3 regions of the Paenibacillus sp. P22 genome follow, and region 1 is predicted to be linked to each of the others. Evidence: riboswitches for the same ligand, from Rfam matches in the RefSeq annotation. Region 1 holds a riboswitch; each other region holds the start of a gene.
What was found. Region 1 has a riboswitch for thiamine pyrophosphate ahead of BN871_RS25145 (ABC transporter substrate-binding protein). Riboswitches for the same ligand answer to the same signal wherever they lie in the genome.
Positions count from the first base shown of each region.

Region 2: it holds a riboswitch for thiamine pyrophosphate, as region 1 does, so the genes downstream of both, thiC (phosphomethylpyrimidine synthase ThiC) here and BN871_RS25145 (ABC transporter substrate-binding protein) in region 1, are expected to answer to the same signal.
Region 3: it holds a riboswitch for thiamine pyrophosphate, as region 1 does, so the genes downstream of both, BN871_RS06030 (ECF transporter S component) here and BN871_RS25145 (ABC transporter substrate-binding protein) in region 1, are expected to answer to the same signal.

Region 1 is NZ_CBRA020000259.1:102-3,959, forward strand. Features, by position in the region: partial or broken gene BN871_RS25130 (ATP-binding cassette domain-containing protein) at 1-203, opposite strand, end outside; gene BN871_RS25135 (ABC transporter permease) at 200-976, opposite strand; gene BN871_RS25140 (MTH1187 family thiamine-binding protein) at 966-1,268, opposite strand; gene BN871_RS25145 (ABC transporter substrate-binding protein) at 1,298-2,380, opposite strand; TPP riboswitch at 2,526-2,634, opposite strand; partial or broken gene BN871_RS25150 (GerAB/ArcD/ProY family transporter) at 2,813-3,858, opposite strand, start outside.
Region 2 is NZ_CBRA020000229.1:161-4,256, forward strand. Features, by position in the region: partial or broken gene BN871_RS23900 (ThiF family adenylyltransferase) at 1-196, opposite strand, end outside; gene thiC (phosphomethylpyrimidine synthase ThiC) at 189-1,949, opposite strand; TPP riboswitch at 2,212-2,316, opposite strand; gene BN871_RS27175 (hypothetical protein) at 2,408-2,629, opposite strand; gene BN871_RS23915 (hypothetical protein) at 2,893-3,279, opposite strand; gene BN871_RS23920 (hypothetical protein) at 3,751-4,096, opposite strand, start outside.
Region 3 is NZ_CBRA020000026.1:21,514-30,239, reverse strand. Features, by position in the region: gene BN871_RS06045 (aliphatic sulfonate ABC transporter substrate-binding protein) at 1-325, shown strand, start outside; gene BN871_RS06040 (ABC transporter ATP-binding protein) at 384-1,301, shown strand; gene ssuD (FMNH2-dependent alkanesulfonate monooxygenase) at 1,422-2,546, shown strand; TPP riboswitch at 2,607-2,716, shown strand; gene BN871_RS06030 (ECF transporter S component) at 2,870-3,475, shown strand; gene BN871_RS06025 (ABC transporter ATP-binding protein) at 3,480-5,162, shown strand; gene BN871_RS06020 (energy-coupling factor transporter transmembrane protein EcfT) at 5,153-5,941, shown strand; gene BN871_RS06015 (M28 family metallopeptidase) at 6,164-8,107, opposite strand; gene BN871_RS06010 (cold-shock protein) at 8,404-8,604, opposite strand.

The DNA.
Region 1 (3,858 bases):
CCGGCGAGCATAATTTCGCCGGAGTCCGGCCGCTCCAGCCCCCCGATGAGGCTGAGCAGCGTCGTTTTGCCGCTGCCGGAAGGGCCGACGAGCGAGACGAATTCGCCTTCGCCCACCGTCAGGCACACTCCGCCAAGCACCTCGACGCGACGGCCCCCGCTGCCGAACGACTTGCGCAGATTCCGTATTTCCAGCACGTTCATCTTCCATCCTCCTTGCGCGGCCGCCAGCGCAGCGTCAGCTTCTCCGCGCCTGCGACGGCCGCGAACAGCATCAGGCTGAGCATCACGACAAGCGCGACTCCGGCGAATACAAGCGAAGTCTTGAAGCCCTTGGAGGACAGCAGCATGAAGTAGCCGAGCCCCCGGTCGGAGCCGATCCACTCCGCCACGACCGCGCTCGTCACGCTGTACGAAGCCGCGATCTTGAGGCCCGAGAACAGCTGCGGCAGCGCGCCCGGCAGCTCCAGGCCGAGGAAGCGGCGCCAGCGGCCCGCTCCGATCATCCGCATGTACCGCTCCAGGCCCGGGTCGGCTCCCTGCAGGCCGCCGAGCATGGCGACGCAGACGGGAAAAAAGCAGACGAGCATGACGAGCAGCAGCTTCGGCAGCAGTCCGAAGCCGAACCAGATGACGAGCAGCGGCCCGATTGCGATGACAGGAATGTTCTGCGACAGGACGAGCAGCGGATAGAAGCCCGATCGCACGAGCGGCAGCAAATGCAGGACAGCTCCCAGCAGCAGGCCTGCGGCCGCGCCCCCGGCGAAGCCGAGCAGCGTCAGGCTCAAGGTCGCGCCCGTATGCTGCGCCAGCCTCGGGCGCGCCGACCAGGCATCCCGGGCGATATCGCTCGGGGCGGGCAGCAGCCACGCCTCCGTCCCGGACAGACGCACGGCCGCCTCCCACAAGAGCAGGAAGGCGGCCATGACGACGACCGGAGGCAGCAGAGCCCTCCAGCGTATCGTTCTACTGTCCATCCGGGTATTTTTCCAGCAGCCGGTCCATCGAGGCGCCGTTCTCCGGGTTGTAGTATATCTTCACCTGAGAGATGACGGAGGGGCAGCCCATCGCCGCCATCTCCTTGCTCATCTCCGCGACGACGGCGAGCAGGCGCACGAGGTCGCCCTCCATCGTCGTCTCGAGCGGCGCGACGCGGTACGGCACGCCGGCCTCCTTGATGATCTCGATCGCCCGGTCCACGTACGGAAGCACGCTTTCCCCGCCGGGCGTCGTCGGCAAAATCTGAATGCTTACAAGCGCATTGGCCATATCCGGTTCCCTCTCCCCGTCAGCCGGCATCAGGATGCCGGCAAGTAATCGTTCGTGAACGCCTTGGACAGATCCGGCAAGGTGTCCAGCAGCTTGTGCTCATGCATCCATTCGGCATAATTCGTCCAGACTTCCGCCTTCTGCTCGCCCCAGCGGGGAGCGTCATCCTGATATTTGGGGCTCAGCCACTTCTGGCTGGCGCGCACCAGCTCCGGATTGAGGTCCGGAACGGCCTTGATCAGGATGTCCGCGGCGGCGTCGGGTTCGGAGATCGCGTAGGCGTAACCCTCGGAAGCTCCGGCCATGAACGCCTTCACCACATCAGGGCTTTCCTGGATCAGCTTTTCGCTCGTTTCCAGCACCGGCGTGTAGTAATCCAGCTTCTTGCTGTAGTCGGTCAAGTACACCATGTTCAGCTTCTCCCCGCGCAGCTCCGCCTCCACCCCTGTCCAGGCGTAATAGATCCAGGCGAAGTCGATATTCCGCTTCACGGCGGTGAAAAAGTCCGCGTTGCCCATGTTGACGATCTTGACCTTGCCGACATCGGCGCCCTGCTCCTGCATGAGCGAGGAGATGACCTCCTGCTCGACCGGGGCTCCCCAGCCGCCGTAGGTTTTGCCCTCGAATGCCTTCGGCTCCTTGATGCCCTTGGCCTCCGGCGAAGCAAAGCCGGAAGTGTTGTGCTGGATGACGGCCGCCAGCGACACGAGCGGCAATCCCTCGCTGCGGGCGAGCGTAATGTTCTCCTGGTAGCCGACGCCGAATTCAGCCTCTCCCTTGGCGACCAGCGTGTCGGCTGCCGTCCCCTCCGGCGGCTGCACGATCTCGACGTCGAGGCCGTGGTTCAGGAAAAAGCCCTTGTCCCGGGCGACGTACAGGCCGGTATGATTCGTGTTCGGCGTCCAGTCGAGGACGACCTTCACCTTCTTGACCGGCGCGGACGTGCTCGTTCCGGCGCTGCCGGAAGGCGCAGGCGTCGCTGTGCCGCTGTTCCCGCTGCCGTTGTTCCCGCCGCTTGCGCCGTTCCCGTTCCCGCCGCAGCCTGCCAGCAGCGTCGCCAGAACAAGTGCGGCCAGCCCCGCTTTTTTGCCCATCCCGCTTGAAATGCCCATGTTGCTTCCCCTTCTTTCTCTCGCAGCCGTGAGCCCGCCCGGGCCTTGTCCGGAGCGCCAGCATGAGAGGAACAATAAAAAAAAGACGTCTCCCAAGGAAGACGTCTTCGTCACGTGAATCCTTTTGCGCCCGAGGGCGGCAAAAGGCTCGGATGACATGCGGTTCCTACGCTGGCATTATCCAGATCAGGTTTAACGGGTCGGGATGCTTCTCCCCTCTCAGCCGGCGTACGCCAGCTCCCCAGGCTCATTCGGTTGTCAATAGAGCCATTATAGCAGAGAAGCCTTTTATTGCAACCTTCCGTGTCGAAATTTGCGGGCGCGCGGCATCACGTAGAGCCGGCTTCCGGACTTTCCGAGCCTGAAGACGGCTGCTTGGCGTCAGAGTCGGCAGGCGCTCCGCGAGCCTTGTTCCGCTCGCCGTTTTTGCCGTCAGAGCCAGGACTCTCGTCCTGCTGCCCGTCCTGGCTTCCGGCCTTTTCGGCGCTCCCATCGGCTCCTGCCTTCCCGTTTCCCGGCTGTCCGCTTCCGCTTGCCTCGGCTCCGCCGGCCGCCGCATTCCCGGCTCCGCTTTGGCCGCTGCCGCTCTGACCGCCGGCCTCCCCGGCCCTTGGCCTGACCGCCGGCTCCCGCCTTTGCGCCGCCTTGCCCCGCTTGCCGCTGCGCTTTCTTTTTGACCCATCCGATTCCCATGACGAGCATGAGCAGCGGCAGCGCGATCTGGTAATAGGGACTGAATTTCAGGTAGACGGTCATGCCCGTCCACAAATGCTGCGACATGATCGGCTCCAGGAAGCTTGCCGTGAAGATGAGCGGGGCCATGACGAGGGCGCCGGCCCGATAGGGAACTCCCCAGGCTGTCCGCAAAGCGATGACCGAACCGAAAAACAGTCCCGTAGCCTTGACGTACAGCCCGATGTACAGCAGCAGCGTCACGAGAATATCGAGCCGCTCCAGAAAGTTGAACAGCCGGATCTGCTCCACCGCCTCCAGCGTCGGAAGCTCGGCGAGCCGGTACAGCTCCGGACCGAGCACCATCATCAGCACCATGTTGACCGCGATCAGGAACAGCGAGACGCCGATGTAGGCGCCATAGGACATCGCGCCTGTGGACGGGGAGCGTCTGGCATAGGTCCAGAACATCATCAGCACCATGACCTGTCCGAACGGAAACGACAGGATATCGGGAAACGCCGCGTGCAGGACCGGCCTGAAGCCGTTCTCCAGCACAGGCCGCAGACGGTTGAAGTCGAGCAGGCCCGACGCCAGAAACAACCCCAGAAGGGAAATGTAGCTGACGGCCAGCACCGGAATCAGCACTTGGTTGACCCGGAAGAACGCCTCTACTCCCTGCCTGGCGGTGTAGTAGACGATTCCCGTCAAAACCAGCATCGTGCACCACATCGGCGTCTGGGGCAGCAACGTGGCGGAGATCAGCTCCCCGAAGTCGCGCACGTTGCGCATCGACTCCAGGGCGA
Region 2 (4,096 bases), on a different contig from region 1:
GCTCGCCTACCCCGGCCCGGGCCATATGCTGCGCCAGCGAAGCTCCGAGCGAGCCGGTACCGGCGACAAGCACGACGGCCTGGCCGATCCGCCGCTGTCCTTTCCAGCCAATGGGAGCAAAGCGGATTTGCCGGGAATACCGTTCCTGAATGGCTTCTTGCGCCTCGGATCGGCTTGTTGCCGCCTGCTCAAGCATAGATGCTGCCGCCTCCGGCCTTGAACGCCTCCGCCTGCTCCTTCATGCCCGCCTCGATTGCCTCCGCCGTGTCCAGCCCTTCCCTCTCCGCGTAATCCCGAATGTCCTGCGTGATCCTCATGCTGCAGAACTTCGGCCCGCACATGGAGCAGAAATGCGCGCTCTTGGCGCCTTCCGCAGGGAGCGTCTCGTCGTGGTAGCTCATCGCCCGCTCGGGATCGAGCGACAGATGGAACTGGTCGCGCCAGCGGAATTCGAATCTGGCCTTGGACAGAGCATCGTCGCGCTTTCGCGCCTGCGGATGGCCCTTGGCGAGATCGGCGGCGTGGGCGGCGATCTTGTACGTAATGACGCCTTCCTTCACATCCTCCCGGTTCGGCAGCCCCAGATGCTCCTTGGGCGTCACATAACAGAGCATCGCCGTGCCGAACCAGCCGATCATCGCCGCCCCGATCGCGCTTGTGATATGGTCGTAGCCCGGCGCAATGTCCGTCGTGAGCGGACCAAGCGTGTAGAAGGGAGCCTCGTCGCAGACCGCGAGCTGACGGTCCATATTTTCCTTGATCAGATGCATCGGAACATGGCCCGGACCTTCGATCATGACCTGCACGTCATGCTTCCAGGCAATCTTGGTCAGCTCGCCGAGCGTGTCCAGCTCCGCGAACTGCGCCTCGTCGTTGGCGTCCGCGATCGATCCCGGCCTCAGCCCGTCGCCGAGCGAGAAGGTCACGTCGTAAGCTTTCATGATTTCGCAGATATCTTCGAAATGCGTGTACAGGAAGTTCTCCCTATGGTGGGCGAGGCACCAGGCCGCCATGATGGAGCCTCCCCGGCTGACGATGCCCGTAACGCGCTTCGCAGTCAGCGGCACATAACGGAGCAGCACTCCGGCATGGATGGTGAAATAATCGACTCCCTGCTCGGCCTGCTCGATCAGCGTATCGCGGAACACCTCCCAGCTGAGGTCCTCCGCTTTGCCGTTCACCTTCTCCAGCGCCTGATAGATCGGCACGGTCCCGACCGGAACCGGGGAGTTGCGGATGATCCATTCCCTCGTCGTATGGATGTTCTTGCCGGTGGACAGATCCATGATCGTATCGGCTCCCCAGCGGGTCGCCCACGTCATCTTCTCCACCTCCTCCTCGATCGAGGAGGTCACGGCGGAGTTGCCGATGTTGGCGTTGATCTTCACGTGGAAATGCCGCCCGATGATCATCGGCTCGCTCTCGGGATGGTTGACGTTGGCCGGAATGACCGCTCTTCCCGCCGCGACCTCGGAACGTACGAACTCCGCCTCCATCCCTTCCCTCAGGGCGATGAACTCCATCTCGGGAGTCACGATGCCCTGCCTTGCGTAATGCAATTGGGTGATGTTGCCCCCTGCGAGAGCTCTCAGCGGCAGCCTGCCGGATGGCGGGAAAATTTCCGCTCCCCTCTCGGCGGCTTTGCCTGCGTCGGAGAAGCCATTGTCCTCGGGACGGATGATGCGGCCCTCGTATGGCTCCGTATCTGCCCGCTCCGAGATCCAGCCTCTTCGCATGGGCGGCAAGCCTCTCGCGGCATCCGCCTCGTAATCGGTGTCGGTATAAGGGCCGCTTGCGTCATAGATTCGCAGAGGCTCATTGGGGATGGAAACTCCCCGCACCTCGCTGTCCGACAGCGCGATTTCCCTCATCGGAACCATGATATCCTCCCGGCTTCCCTGCATGTAGACTTTGCGGCTGCCCGGCAGCAGCTCGGTATGTATGGCCATGGATAATCAAAAGCCCCCTTAACGGATTTTGATATCCGCCAGGGGGCTGCACGCTTGGAAATGCCGGTTCATGCCTTTCGTTCCCGATGGTCTGCGCGAAAAACGCAGGCTGTCCGGGACACTCTACTCGTCGCATTCGCCTTCATCGGCAGATTGCGGCTAGCAGATTGGGTGCATCTGATTCTCCGCCGCTTTCCGCCGGAGGACGGCAAAAAGCCGCCTCCGGTCTGGAAGCGGCGAAAAGAGGCACAAGCCAAATAAAAGGCATGTTCGACCACTTTCCTACGCTGGCATGACCCAGATCAGGTTCGAAGGGACCAAAGCTTGCGCTTTATCTCAGCCCGTACAGGCGCCCCTAGTGGATATCTTGGTATGACTATAAGTCGGGATGGGGGAAGTTGTCAACTAGGTCCCACTTAGAAACCCTGAAAGGCATGAAGCCAATCAAGGTTCTAAAATTAAATTTCTATCATTTCCCATAATTCAAAAATTGTTTTTCCATCTATTCGAGCATTTTTAAACAATTCTTCTGCGGTTAGAAACGATTGTGTAAAAGAGTTCTTCCCTTTAGTTAAATAGAGACCTTCTTTATTTCTACTAATCCAGAACTCATCACCTAGATAATAGAATTGAAACTCTTCACCCCATCCTACACGTTGGACTAGTTCTGTGTATCCCACTTTCTATTCCCCCTTTTAATTTCTAAATGGATTTCCATCTTTATCATACGTCCAAGTATGCTCATGTGGTGCTTCAGGGTGGGTTTTAGTGTTATTATGATGGGTATAATCTACATCTCTGATAGCTCTACCATTTGCTCCATACCATCTTCTTGTTAATAACTCACCCGTTTTTCGGTCAATAATATCGATACTAGAATTAGGTTTACCAATATAACCGGGATTTGAGGTAGTAGTGGTATGAGTGTAATAAGGGCTGACATCTAATATTTTTCCTTATTAGATGTTACTATTTGCTTTGTACCATTTCCTGTAATCCGTGCAATACCACTTTTAATCAAAGCACTTGCTTTGCATACTCTCGGATTTGTTCGATCGAGCCATTGACGGAAGTAGACTAGCGATTTCGGGTAGGCTTCAATCCTCAGCGTGTTCCTCTGTGTTCTTGGGGCAAAAATCAACTTGTAGGAGATATGCAGGAAGTGTTCTCCCGTATTGATTCTGATGCGGTATTGGAATCCTCTTTCTCCCACCGTCATCCTGAGCCCGTAGAAGTGACAGATACGCTTGTGAAGCTCATTGAAGAAATCCCAATTAACGCCTGTAAAGTCGATGACAATACGGTCAATGGATACAGTGACCCCTTTCATGTGCCGCCCCCTCCCGAATTTTTTGATGAATTTCGGGCTTAATAAGAGGGGAGATGGCTAGGCATTAACACATGACCTTCCCGTTGTAGAATGCCAGTTACGTCCTGACATTATAAAAGTCGGGCTATCCCTCCGATTAGTTGCGATGACTTTTCAATGGATTGCCTTCTCAATTTCTATATCGAGATAGTTGAGAAGAAATTTGAAAAAAACGAAGAAAACGAAGATAACAAAAAACAGGTCAATCATGGTGGTAACTGACCATAATCGATCTGTTGATGTATTGGTATAGCGTTATTTATGGTATAAAAGTACAGCATTTGTGTGCGTACAAACAAGATAGAAAAATCTTTATTCGGGTATTACATGCGTTAGATGTGTTATTGGTTGAATGTTGAGTTCATTCGGCACTGGGTAGCCCCGCCAAAGAAAAGCGGCTCTCTCCATCAGAAGAAGGCCGCCTGAAACTTGCTATTCATTAAATTCGTCTATCTCTTTCTTTCGCTTCAAAAAAATACGTACCGCTTCATCTTCACGCTCAATAAGGTCATCGTGATGTGAATCAATAGCTACAAGTTCTTTGTACCCCCAAATGGCACTAATACTGTTTTCATTCCCGTAAAATTGAAAGTACCACTCTAAAGGGAGTAACGTATCCGTTACCTCAAATAATTCGGCAGGATACCAAGATGGGAGGTTTTCAAAAGTCCCAAGCAACAAGTAACTTAATACCCCTTTATAAATGTGTTGTCCGTAGACAGTATATTGCTCGTCAATCTTTACAGAGTACCTTGTTTGGTCAGAGTTTCCCAGTTCT
Region 3 (8,726 bases), on a different contig from region 1:
TCCGGAAGCCGTCAAAGGCTACATCGAGGTGCTCGACGAGGGGACCAAGTATTACCGGGACCATGCCGAGGAAGCGTCCGGCCTGCTCGCCAAGGAGCTCGGCCTGTCCCCGCAAGAGACGCTGACGGCGATGAAGCAGATCACCGTGCTGGACGCCTCCGAGCAGACTCTTCCCGAGTATATGGGCACACCCGACAAGCCCGGCGCCTTCGGGGCGCTGCTGAAGGAAACGGCCGATTTCCTCGTCGAGCAGAAGTCGATCAAATCCGCGCCCGGCCTGAAGACGTTCCAGGAAGCGATCCGAAGCGATCTTTATTTGAAGTAACGGCCTGAGGCGGGCGTATCGCCCGCATGCCCATTACCGTCCTTAAGGAGGATCCGCCATGACCGTGACAGCCCAACGAACGGGCGCCGCATCCGTGCCTGTGCCGCCGCCCGGCGAAGCCGCTGCGGGCCGCATCCGTCTGGAGCATATCTCCCTTCGCTACGGCCCGGCTTCACCGACTGCCCCTTCCGTGCTGCAGGACATCGGCCTGGAGCTGGCGGGAGATGAATTCATCTGTGTCCTCGGTCCGTCCGGATGCGGCAAGTCCTCCCTGCTGAACCTGATCGCAGGGTATATCCAGCCGTCGGAGGGACGCATCGTCATTGACGGAGCACAGCATTCCGCTCCGGACACCAAGGTCGGCGTCGTCTTCCAGCATGCCAACCTGTTCCCGTGGCTTTCCGTTGCCCGCAATGTCGAGTTCGGCCTGAAAATGGCCGGCATGCCCAAAGCCGAGCGCCGCCGCAAGGCACAAGCCTATCTGGAGCTGGTCGGCCTTGCCTCCGCAGCGTCCATGTATCCCCACCAGCTGTCGGGAGGCATGAAACAGCGGGCCGCCATCGCCCGCACGCTGGCCGCCGACCCCAGCATCATCCTCATGGATGAGCCGTTCAGCGCGCTGGACGCCCTGACGCGCGAGTCCATGCAGACTCATGTCGGCGAGATCTGGAGGAAAACGGGCAAATGCATTCTTTTCATCACGCATGATGTCGACGAAGCGCTGCTGCTCGGCCGGCGCATCCTGCTCCTGCATCCGTCTCCGGGAAGGATCGTCGAGGACTTCGCCAATCCTCTGCATGCGGAAGGAAAGGCTCCGCTGCGATCCAGCCGGGAGTTCGCCGAGCTCCGCGAATGGCTGATCGGGCGCATCGCGGACGGGGCGCCGTCAGGCGCAGCCCGGCAAGGGCGCACCGGACGAGCGGAAGCCATGCCGCTGGGAGGACCGTCCTCCAGGCAGGAGCCGTACCGTCCTTAGATTCATCGTTCAGACGGAAAGACGGGAGCTATTCCATTCCTAGGTTGCCAGCCTGCCGGGTGCTTCCCGTTCATAAATTCGACATCAGGCAAATCGGACAATAATGCAGGAGGAGACATCATGGAACTATTCTGGTACCTCCCTACAATGGGAGACGGGCGCTACTTGGGTACGACGCAAGGCGCCAAAATAACCGACTTGCCTTATTTCCGGCAAATCGCCCAGGCCGTCGACAGGCTCGGCTATACCGGCATGCTCGTGCCGACAGGCCATGCCTGCGAGGACGGCTGGGTCGTCGCATCCGCGCTCATGACCGCCACGGAGCGCCTGCGTTTTCTCGTGGCGGTCCGCCCGGCAGGCGTCTCGGTGACGATCGCCGCCCGCATGGCCGCTACGTTCGAGAGGCTCTCCTCGGGCAGGCTGCTCGTGAACGTCGTCACCGGCGGAGATCCGCATGAAATGCGGGGTGACGGCATTTTTCTGAGCCACGCCGACCGGTACGAGGCTACGGACGAGTTCCTGCAAGTATGGCATCGCCTGATGGCCGGCGAGGAGGTCACCTTCCGCGGCAGGCATATCCAGGTGGAAGGGGCCCGGCTCCAATATCCTCCCTTCGGCCGCAAGTCGCCGCCGCTCTATATCGGAGCCTCCTCGGAAGCCGGCCATGCCGTCGCCGCCAAGCATATCGACACCTATCTGACCTGGGCCGAAACGCCGGAGATGGTTGCGGCCAAAATCGCCGACGTCCGCTCCCGCGCCCATGCTCTCGGCAGGCAGGTCGACATCGGCCTGCGGGTGCAGATCATCGTCCGTGAGACGGCGGAGGAAGCCTGGGCCGCAGCCCGCCGGCTCATCCGCCATGTCAGCGAGGAGGACGCCCGGAGCGCGCAGGCCGTGCTGGATCGGTTCGATTCGGTCGGGCAGCGCCGCATGACACAGCTGGTCCGCGACAGCGAAGGGCAGGACGAGATCGCTCCCAACCTGTGGACCGGCATCGGCCGCGTGCGCGGCGGCGTCGGCACCGCGCTCGTCGGCGATCCCGAATCGGTGGCGCTTCGCCTGAAGGAGTACGCCGCGCTCGGCATCGACAGGTTCATCCTGTCGGGCTACCCCCACCTGGAGGAGGCGTACCGCATCGCGGAGCTTCTGTTCCCGCTGCTGCCCGTGTCCAGCCCGACCCGCCCCCCGGAGCCGGACTGGTCGCCGATGGGCGAGCTGCTCGCGGAAAATATCGCTCCCCGCTGACCGCCGGCCATAATCCCTCTTGCCGCTTCCCGATTTTCACGTTATAGTAAGGACAATTTCCATAGCATGCATGGGGGCTCGATGAAGTCGGGCTGAGACTGCGGCCGTATGCCGCTGACCATTGATCTGATCTGGGTAATGCCAGCGTAGAGAGAATGCACCGCGCCGCCGGGCTTGCGCCCATCCTGCGCGGATATGCCTTTATTCCCTCTGCCCGCCGGCTTCCGGCGGGCTTTTCCTATGCCCCCGGAGGAGGTCGGGCCGGGTCAGCAGCCATCTGTGGGGAACATTCCAATTTTCCTTGAGAGGGAGTCTGATTTCTTATGTCCACCGCCATGCCCAATGCCGACCGTCCAAAAGGACTGACGCTCGCCGACATTCTCGTCACGCTTGTCGTAGCCGTCGTTTTCGGCATCATCTACCGCATCTGGAATCCGATGTACGACATTCTCAAGCCGCTCGGCCTTCATGCGGAGCAGCTCAGCTACGGCATGTGGTTCATGGCCGGCACCTTCGCCTTCCTCCTGATCCGCAAGCCCGGGGCCGCGCTGCTCGCCGAGACGGCCGCGGCCGCGCTGGAAGCGTTCATGGGCGGATCGTGGGGAGCCTCGACGCTTGTCTATGGAGTGCTGCAGGGTCTCGGAGCCGAAATCATCTTCGCCGCCTTCCTGTACCGGAAGGCAGGTGCGATCGTGACGGTCCTTGCGTCCCTGGGCTCCGCCGTCGTCTCCATCTTCATCGACGCGCATTACAGCTACATCGATAAAATGACCGCCTGGAACTACACCTTGTTCGTCTCCATGCGTCTGCTCGGCAGCGTCGTCATCGCCGGCCTGTTCGCCTGGGCGCTGGCCAAGGCGCTGGAGCGCACCGGCGTGCTGAGCCTCATCCGCCCGGCATCGGCCAAGGATTACGAGGCTCTCGGATAAGGCGATGAAAGCTGCAGACGTCATCCTAAAAGGCTGCATTCGCAGCCACACTCCGACGAACGGCGGGGAGATCGGCGCGGCTTCGACGCCGCTTGCAGCTCTCGCTCCCGCCATCGGGAGCGGCCGCTTGCCCTCTATGAATGCCTCCGGAACCGGCACCGAACGGCAGCGTCATGCCGACGAGGCTGTGCCTGCAGCGAAACGGCCGATGCCGCCCGTCCAACATGCCGGGCCTGCGGCGCGCGTAGAGAACCTGCGGCTCCGATATCCCGGAGAAGACACTCCGCTCCTCTTCAAAGGGCTGAGCCTGACCATCGAACGCGGCCAGAAGGTGCTGCTGCTCGGACCGAGCGGCTGCGGGAAGTCGACGCTGCTGCAGGTGCTCGGCGGCCTGGTGCCGGCGGCCATCCGCATCCCGATGAAGGCGGACTGCTGCCTTGTTCCCGCCCGGCCGGGCTATGTGTTCCAGGATCCGGATTCCCAGTTCTGCATGCCGTATGCCGACGAAGAAATCGCCTTCGCGCTGGAGAACGCGGGCATTGCGCGCGAGGAAATGCCGGCCCGCATCTCTCGCTGTCTCGAGGCTGTCGGCCTGTGCCTGGCAGACCCCCATTTCCCGGTAGCCGGCATGTCCCAAGGAATGAAGCAGCGGCTTGCCATCGCGGCCATGATCGCCATGGAGCCCGATGCTCTGCTGCTCGACGAGCCTACCGCCCTCCTGGACGAGGAGGGCACGCGGCAGGTATGGAGCTCGCTCCGCTCCGTCTGGGGCGGGCGGACCGTCATCATCGTCGAGCACAAGATTGCCGGCATCGCGGAAGATATGGACCGGGTCATTGTATTCGGACCCGACGGAAGCATCCAGGCCGACGGCTCTCCTCGCCTCGTGTTCCGGGAGCACCGGGAGCTGCTGCGGGAATACGGCATCTGGTACCCCGGCTTCTGGGAGGACTACGATCGGAATGCCGCCATCCGCCCCGCAGCGACCGCTCCGTCGTCTGGCGTCCGTTCCGCCGAGCTGCTGCTCGAGCTGGACGGTCTGGAAGGATGGCGGGGCGGCCGGCCCAAGGTGCGGACCGGCCCGCTCGCAGTGAACGCCGGCGACTGGATCGCCGTCACCGGCGTCAACGGAGCCGGCAAGAGCACGCTGCTGCTCGCCATCATGAAGCTGATCAAGACCAAGGGAAGCCTGTACATTCCCGGCATTCCGGTCCAAAGCCTGAAAAAGCCCGGGGATATGGCCAAGCATGCCGCGCTGAGCTTCCAAAATCCCGAGTTCCAGCTCGTGACGGACTCCGTCCTCGACGAGCTCGCCTACTCCTTGCCGCGATCGCTGCGGGAACCGGAGCGCAGCAGCCGGGCAAGGACGCTCATGGAGAACTACGCGCTCGACGGCCTCGGCGGCCGCCATCCCTATCAGCTGTCGATGGGACAGAAGCGCAGGCTCAGCGTCGCAACGGCCATGGTCGGCGGCCAGCGCCTGCTGCTGCTGGATGAGCCGACCTTCGGCCTCGACGCGAGCGGCACGGTGCGGATGATGGAGCAGTTGGAACGGCTTCGCTCGGGCGGCTGCGCCATTCTCATGATCACCCACGACCCGGAGCTGGTCCGGCGCTTCGCGACCCGGCAGTGGCTAGTCGACGGCGGGCTTGTTGCGGAAAGGAGCGGCGGCACGGCATGCATCTGACCTTTTCCCATCGCGAAACCTGGCTGCATCGCGTCAACCCGACGCTGAAGCTAGCGGTGTCCGTGCTGCTGTTCGTCGCCGCCCTGTTCGTCCACAACCCCAATGTCATGGCCCTGCTCGCAGCCGCATCCCTGCTGCCGCTGCTTGCAACCGGACATCCGCCTCTGCGCGTGCTGCTGTACGCTTCCCCGTTCCTGCTTGTCTTCATCTCGTCAGCCTCCGGCATGATCATGTTCGGGACCGGCGCTACGCTCTGGTTCGAGCTCGGCCTGATCCGGATCACGGAGGAAAGCTTCTATCGCGGGCTGCATCTGGGGCTCCGCTCGCTCCAGGTCGCGGCGGTCGGACTCGCCTTCGCGCTTACGACCCGTCCGGTCGCCTTGTTCTACTCGCTCATGCAGCAGCTCCGGATGCCGTCCAAGTACGCCTACAGCTTCCTGGCCGCCCTCAATATGGTTCCGCTGCTGGCGGATGAATTCTTCACGCTCCGCCAAGCGCTCCAGATCCGGGGAGCCGGCCCCGGACGCAAAGGAATCTACGGCCGCCTGCGGATGTATGCCCTGCCGCTGCTGGCCCAGAGCATCCGGCGCGCCCACCGGATGGCCGCCGCCATGGAGGCGAGGCGCTTCCGCAGCGGCAGCGGCAAGCGCACGTACTATTACGTCTATGGCTGGTCGCGCATCGATGCCCTGTATGCGGTCTCCATCGCCGCCCTCTGGCTGCTGGCTTGGCTGCTCGGCACCCATTATCCCTTGCTTGCCGCAACCGACGTTCGTTGACGGACGAAGGCAGGAGGCAGCCGTCGCGGCGGTTCCTAAAATACCCAAACAGACCCTGGAGAACTGCTCTCTCCAGGGTCTTTTTTGTGTATGGACGTTCCTGCTATTTAAAAAATGGCTGCCTAATATGCCCTGGGGGAATCTGCGCCAATCTCTATTCCCTGAGCAGGGCATCCGTTATCCTCAGCGCCGGCGTCGGCTCTCCCATGCAGTTCTCTTGACTCAAGTCAGGCCCTTCCAGTCGATTCCCTTCAGCAGCGCGGCCGTCTCCGCATCGTCAAGCTCCCATTTTGGAGACATCCCCGTATCCGTCATTACATAGGCAACCAGGCTGGCTTTGTAGTCCTTCCCTCCGGAGTTGAACGGGTACAGCACCGAAAAAGCCGTTCCGGCGCGATCATAGACCGTGAATTCCAATCCGTTTTTCAGAACCTCTCGAGATGGAATTGTATCGGAATTCTGCATGGACGAGCTTCCCTCTCCGTTCAGCACGGATAAAAACAGAACCGAACCATTCTCCCCTTCGTAGCTGAGACTCAATTCATTGATATCCTTTTTTTCAACTGTCTTGTCCGACGTATAAATCCGATTCGGCTCCAGATCATCCAGATTGCCCGCTCCGAAAGCTTTTTCGTCCACGATGGCAATCACGCTCCGGAGAGAATAGCGCCCCACGCTCTGCGGGAGAGAATAACCCGGATATCGATTCTGGAACTCCACTTTATCCATGTTTTGATACGGGTTCGAGACCAGCTCCCGAATGTTCTGCTCTTTATTCTCGAACAGCTCGTACTGCTTGAACGCCAGTTTGGCCATCTCTCTTTGCACCAGCTGCTGCTTGACGTCCTGGTATTCATACATCGATTTCTCCCGGCCGAACGGATATAGCTCCGCGTGGTTATGCTCCAGCTTCGCCTCTTCGTCCTGCTTTTGGACAAAGTCGAGAATGATGCCGGAAATTCGCGACAGCTCCCCGTAATCAAGATTCTCTGCCCGGTCCCGGACCGTCCGCACGCTGTTCGGCTCCTCCAGCCCGAACGACACCGCAGGGAGCGAATAATAGCCGAAGGAAGCATGATCGCCGTCAAAGTTGTGGCGTATATCCGCATTGAAGCCGTCCTGCTTCAATACATCCGCCAGTGAGGTTACAAAACGATTCTTCGTGTTGTCGGTTAGCAAGTTGAGCTTGCCGCCTTTGACCCCCACCGCATCCAAGCTGACCGCAGAAAGGTGTACATTGGAATCATAGAGGGAATCGACGAGAGCCTGGCTTCCCTGAAGCCCGTTTTCCCTCCCATTGAAGGCGCAAAAGACGATGTCGGAATAAAACGGCCTCTCTTCCGAAAGGGCCTTCAGCGATTCCGCCAGCCCCGCGAGCACGCTGACAGCCGCGGCCCGGGAAGCGCCCTCATAGATCTGCCCGGCGTCCGAGCCCAGGGAATCGAGAGGCGCCGAAAGGACGAGGACATGGTGATCCGGTCCGCTTGCAGACGTGCCTGAGATTTTGCCGATGACGCTGGCGGCCTTCGCCTCTTCCTTGTCCTCATACTTCATTCGCAGAGAGATGCTTTCAATTCCCTCCTGCTTCTTCTTCAGAAAGATATATGTATCGTCATTGATATCCACGACGGGCACATTAAGATTCCGCCGGGCGGGATATTGCTTGAGCATGTCGGTGCGGGCCAGGATGAACCGAGTGCTCCCCTTCTGCGCCCGATCGAGCTCCTCCTCCGATGCCGCCACGAATGCGGTACCGGCCGTCAGCGAGCCGATGGAATCCTCGCCCAGCTTCAGCTCGGCCGTAGCGTCGAGATCCATCCGGATTACGCGTTCCCGGAAATGCTTACCATACACCAGCTCCTTGACGCTGCCGTCCTTCATCGTCACCTTCAGGCCGATCTCCCTGCGTTCTGCCGATCGGTACGGAAATAGGACCGGGTAGTCGTCTCCGCTGTATTTCTCCAGGCCGATACGGGCAAATTCCTCTCCGATCGCTTGGACAGCCTCTTCGTTGCCGGCCGTCCCCGCCAGCCTGCCCTCCATCTTCTTCGCCGTCAGCAGCTTGACGATCCGCTCCTGAGGCGGCCGCTCCCCCGAGGCCTCGCAGGCGGCCAGCAGGATGGCCGAGGCGATGGCCAAAAGGAGTAAAGCACGCCATGCTCGCAAGCGATTTCCCCCTGTCTATTCATTAGTCAGGGCAATTTTACCAACAACAGGCCATTTTTTCTACCTGATATCCCCTATTGTTGTCGTTTTCTACCGCATTCGAGAGAAATCGACAACCCTATCTTAGGTTTCCTTTTCCGATTCCGGCCATAACCGCGGCCTCCGATCCATGTCCAAAAAGGGAATAAGTGATGCTGCTGTCTTTGAATCAATAGGCAGGATTGGGTTCATATCCATCCCTTGCTCAAAACAAAAAAACCGGGATCCCAAGATCCCGGTTCTCTTCGCAATCAAGCTTACAGCTTAACTACGTTTTCAGCCTGCGGTCCGCGGCTGCCTTCTACGACGTTGAACTCCACGCTTTGACCTTCGTCAAGCGTTTTGAAGCCTTCGCCCGTGATTGCGGAGAAGTGGACGAATACGTCGCCGCCACCTTCAACCTCGATAAAGCCGTAGCCTTTCTCGGCGTTGAACCATTTCACAGTTCCTCTTTGCATGTTGACACCTCCTGCCCTGGTTACCCTGGTGAAGATACGACATAAGCGAAGCGGGTTACGGCAGGCCTTTCGGTACGCTCAAGTAACTGTTCAGCTATGCGAATTCATCCGAGTAGATATTA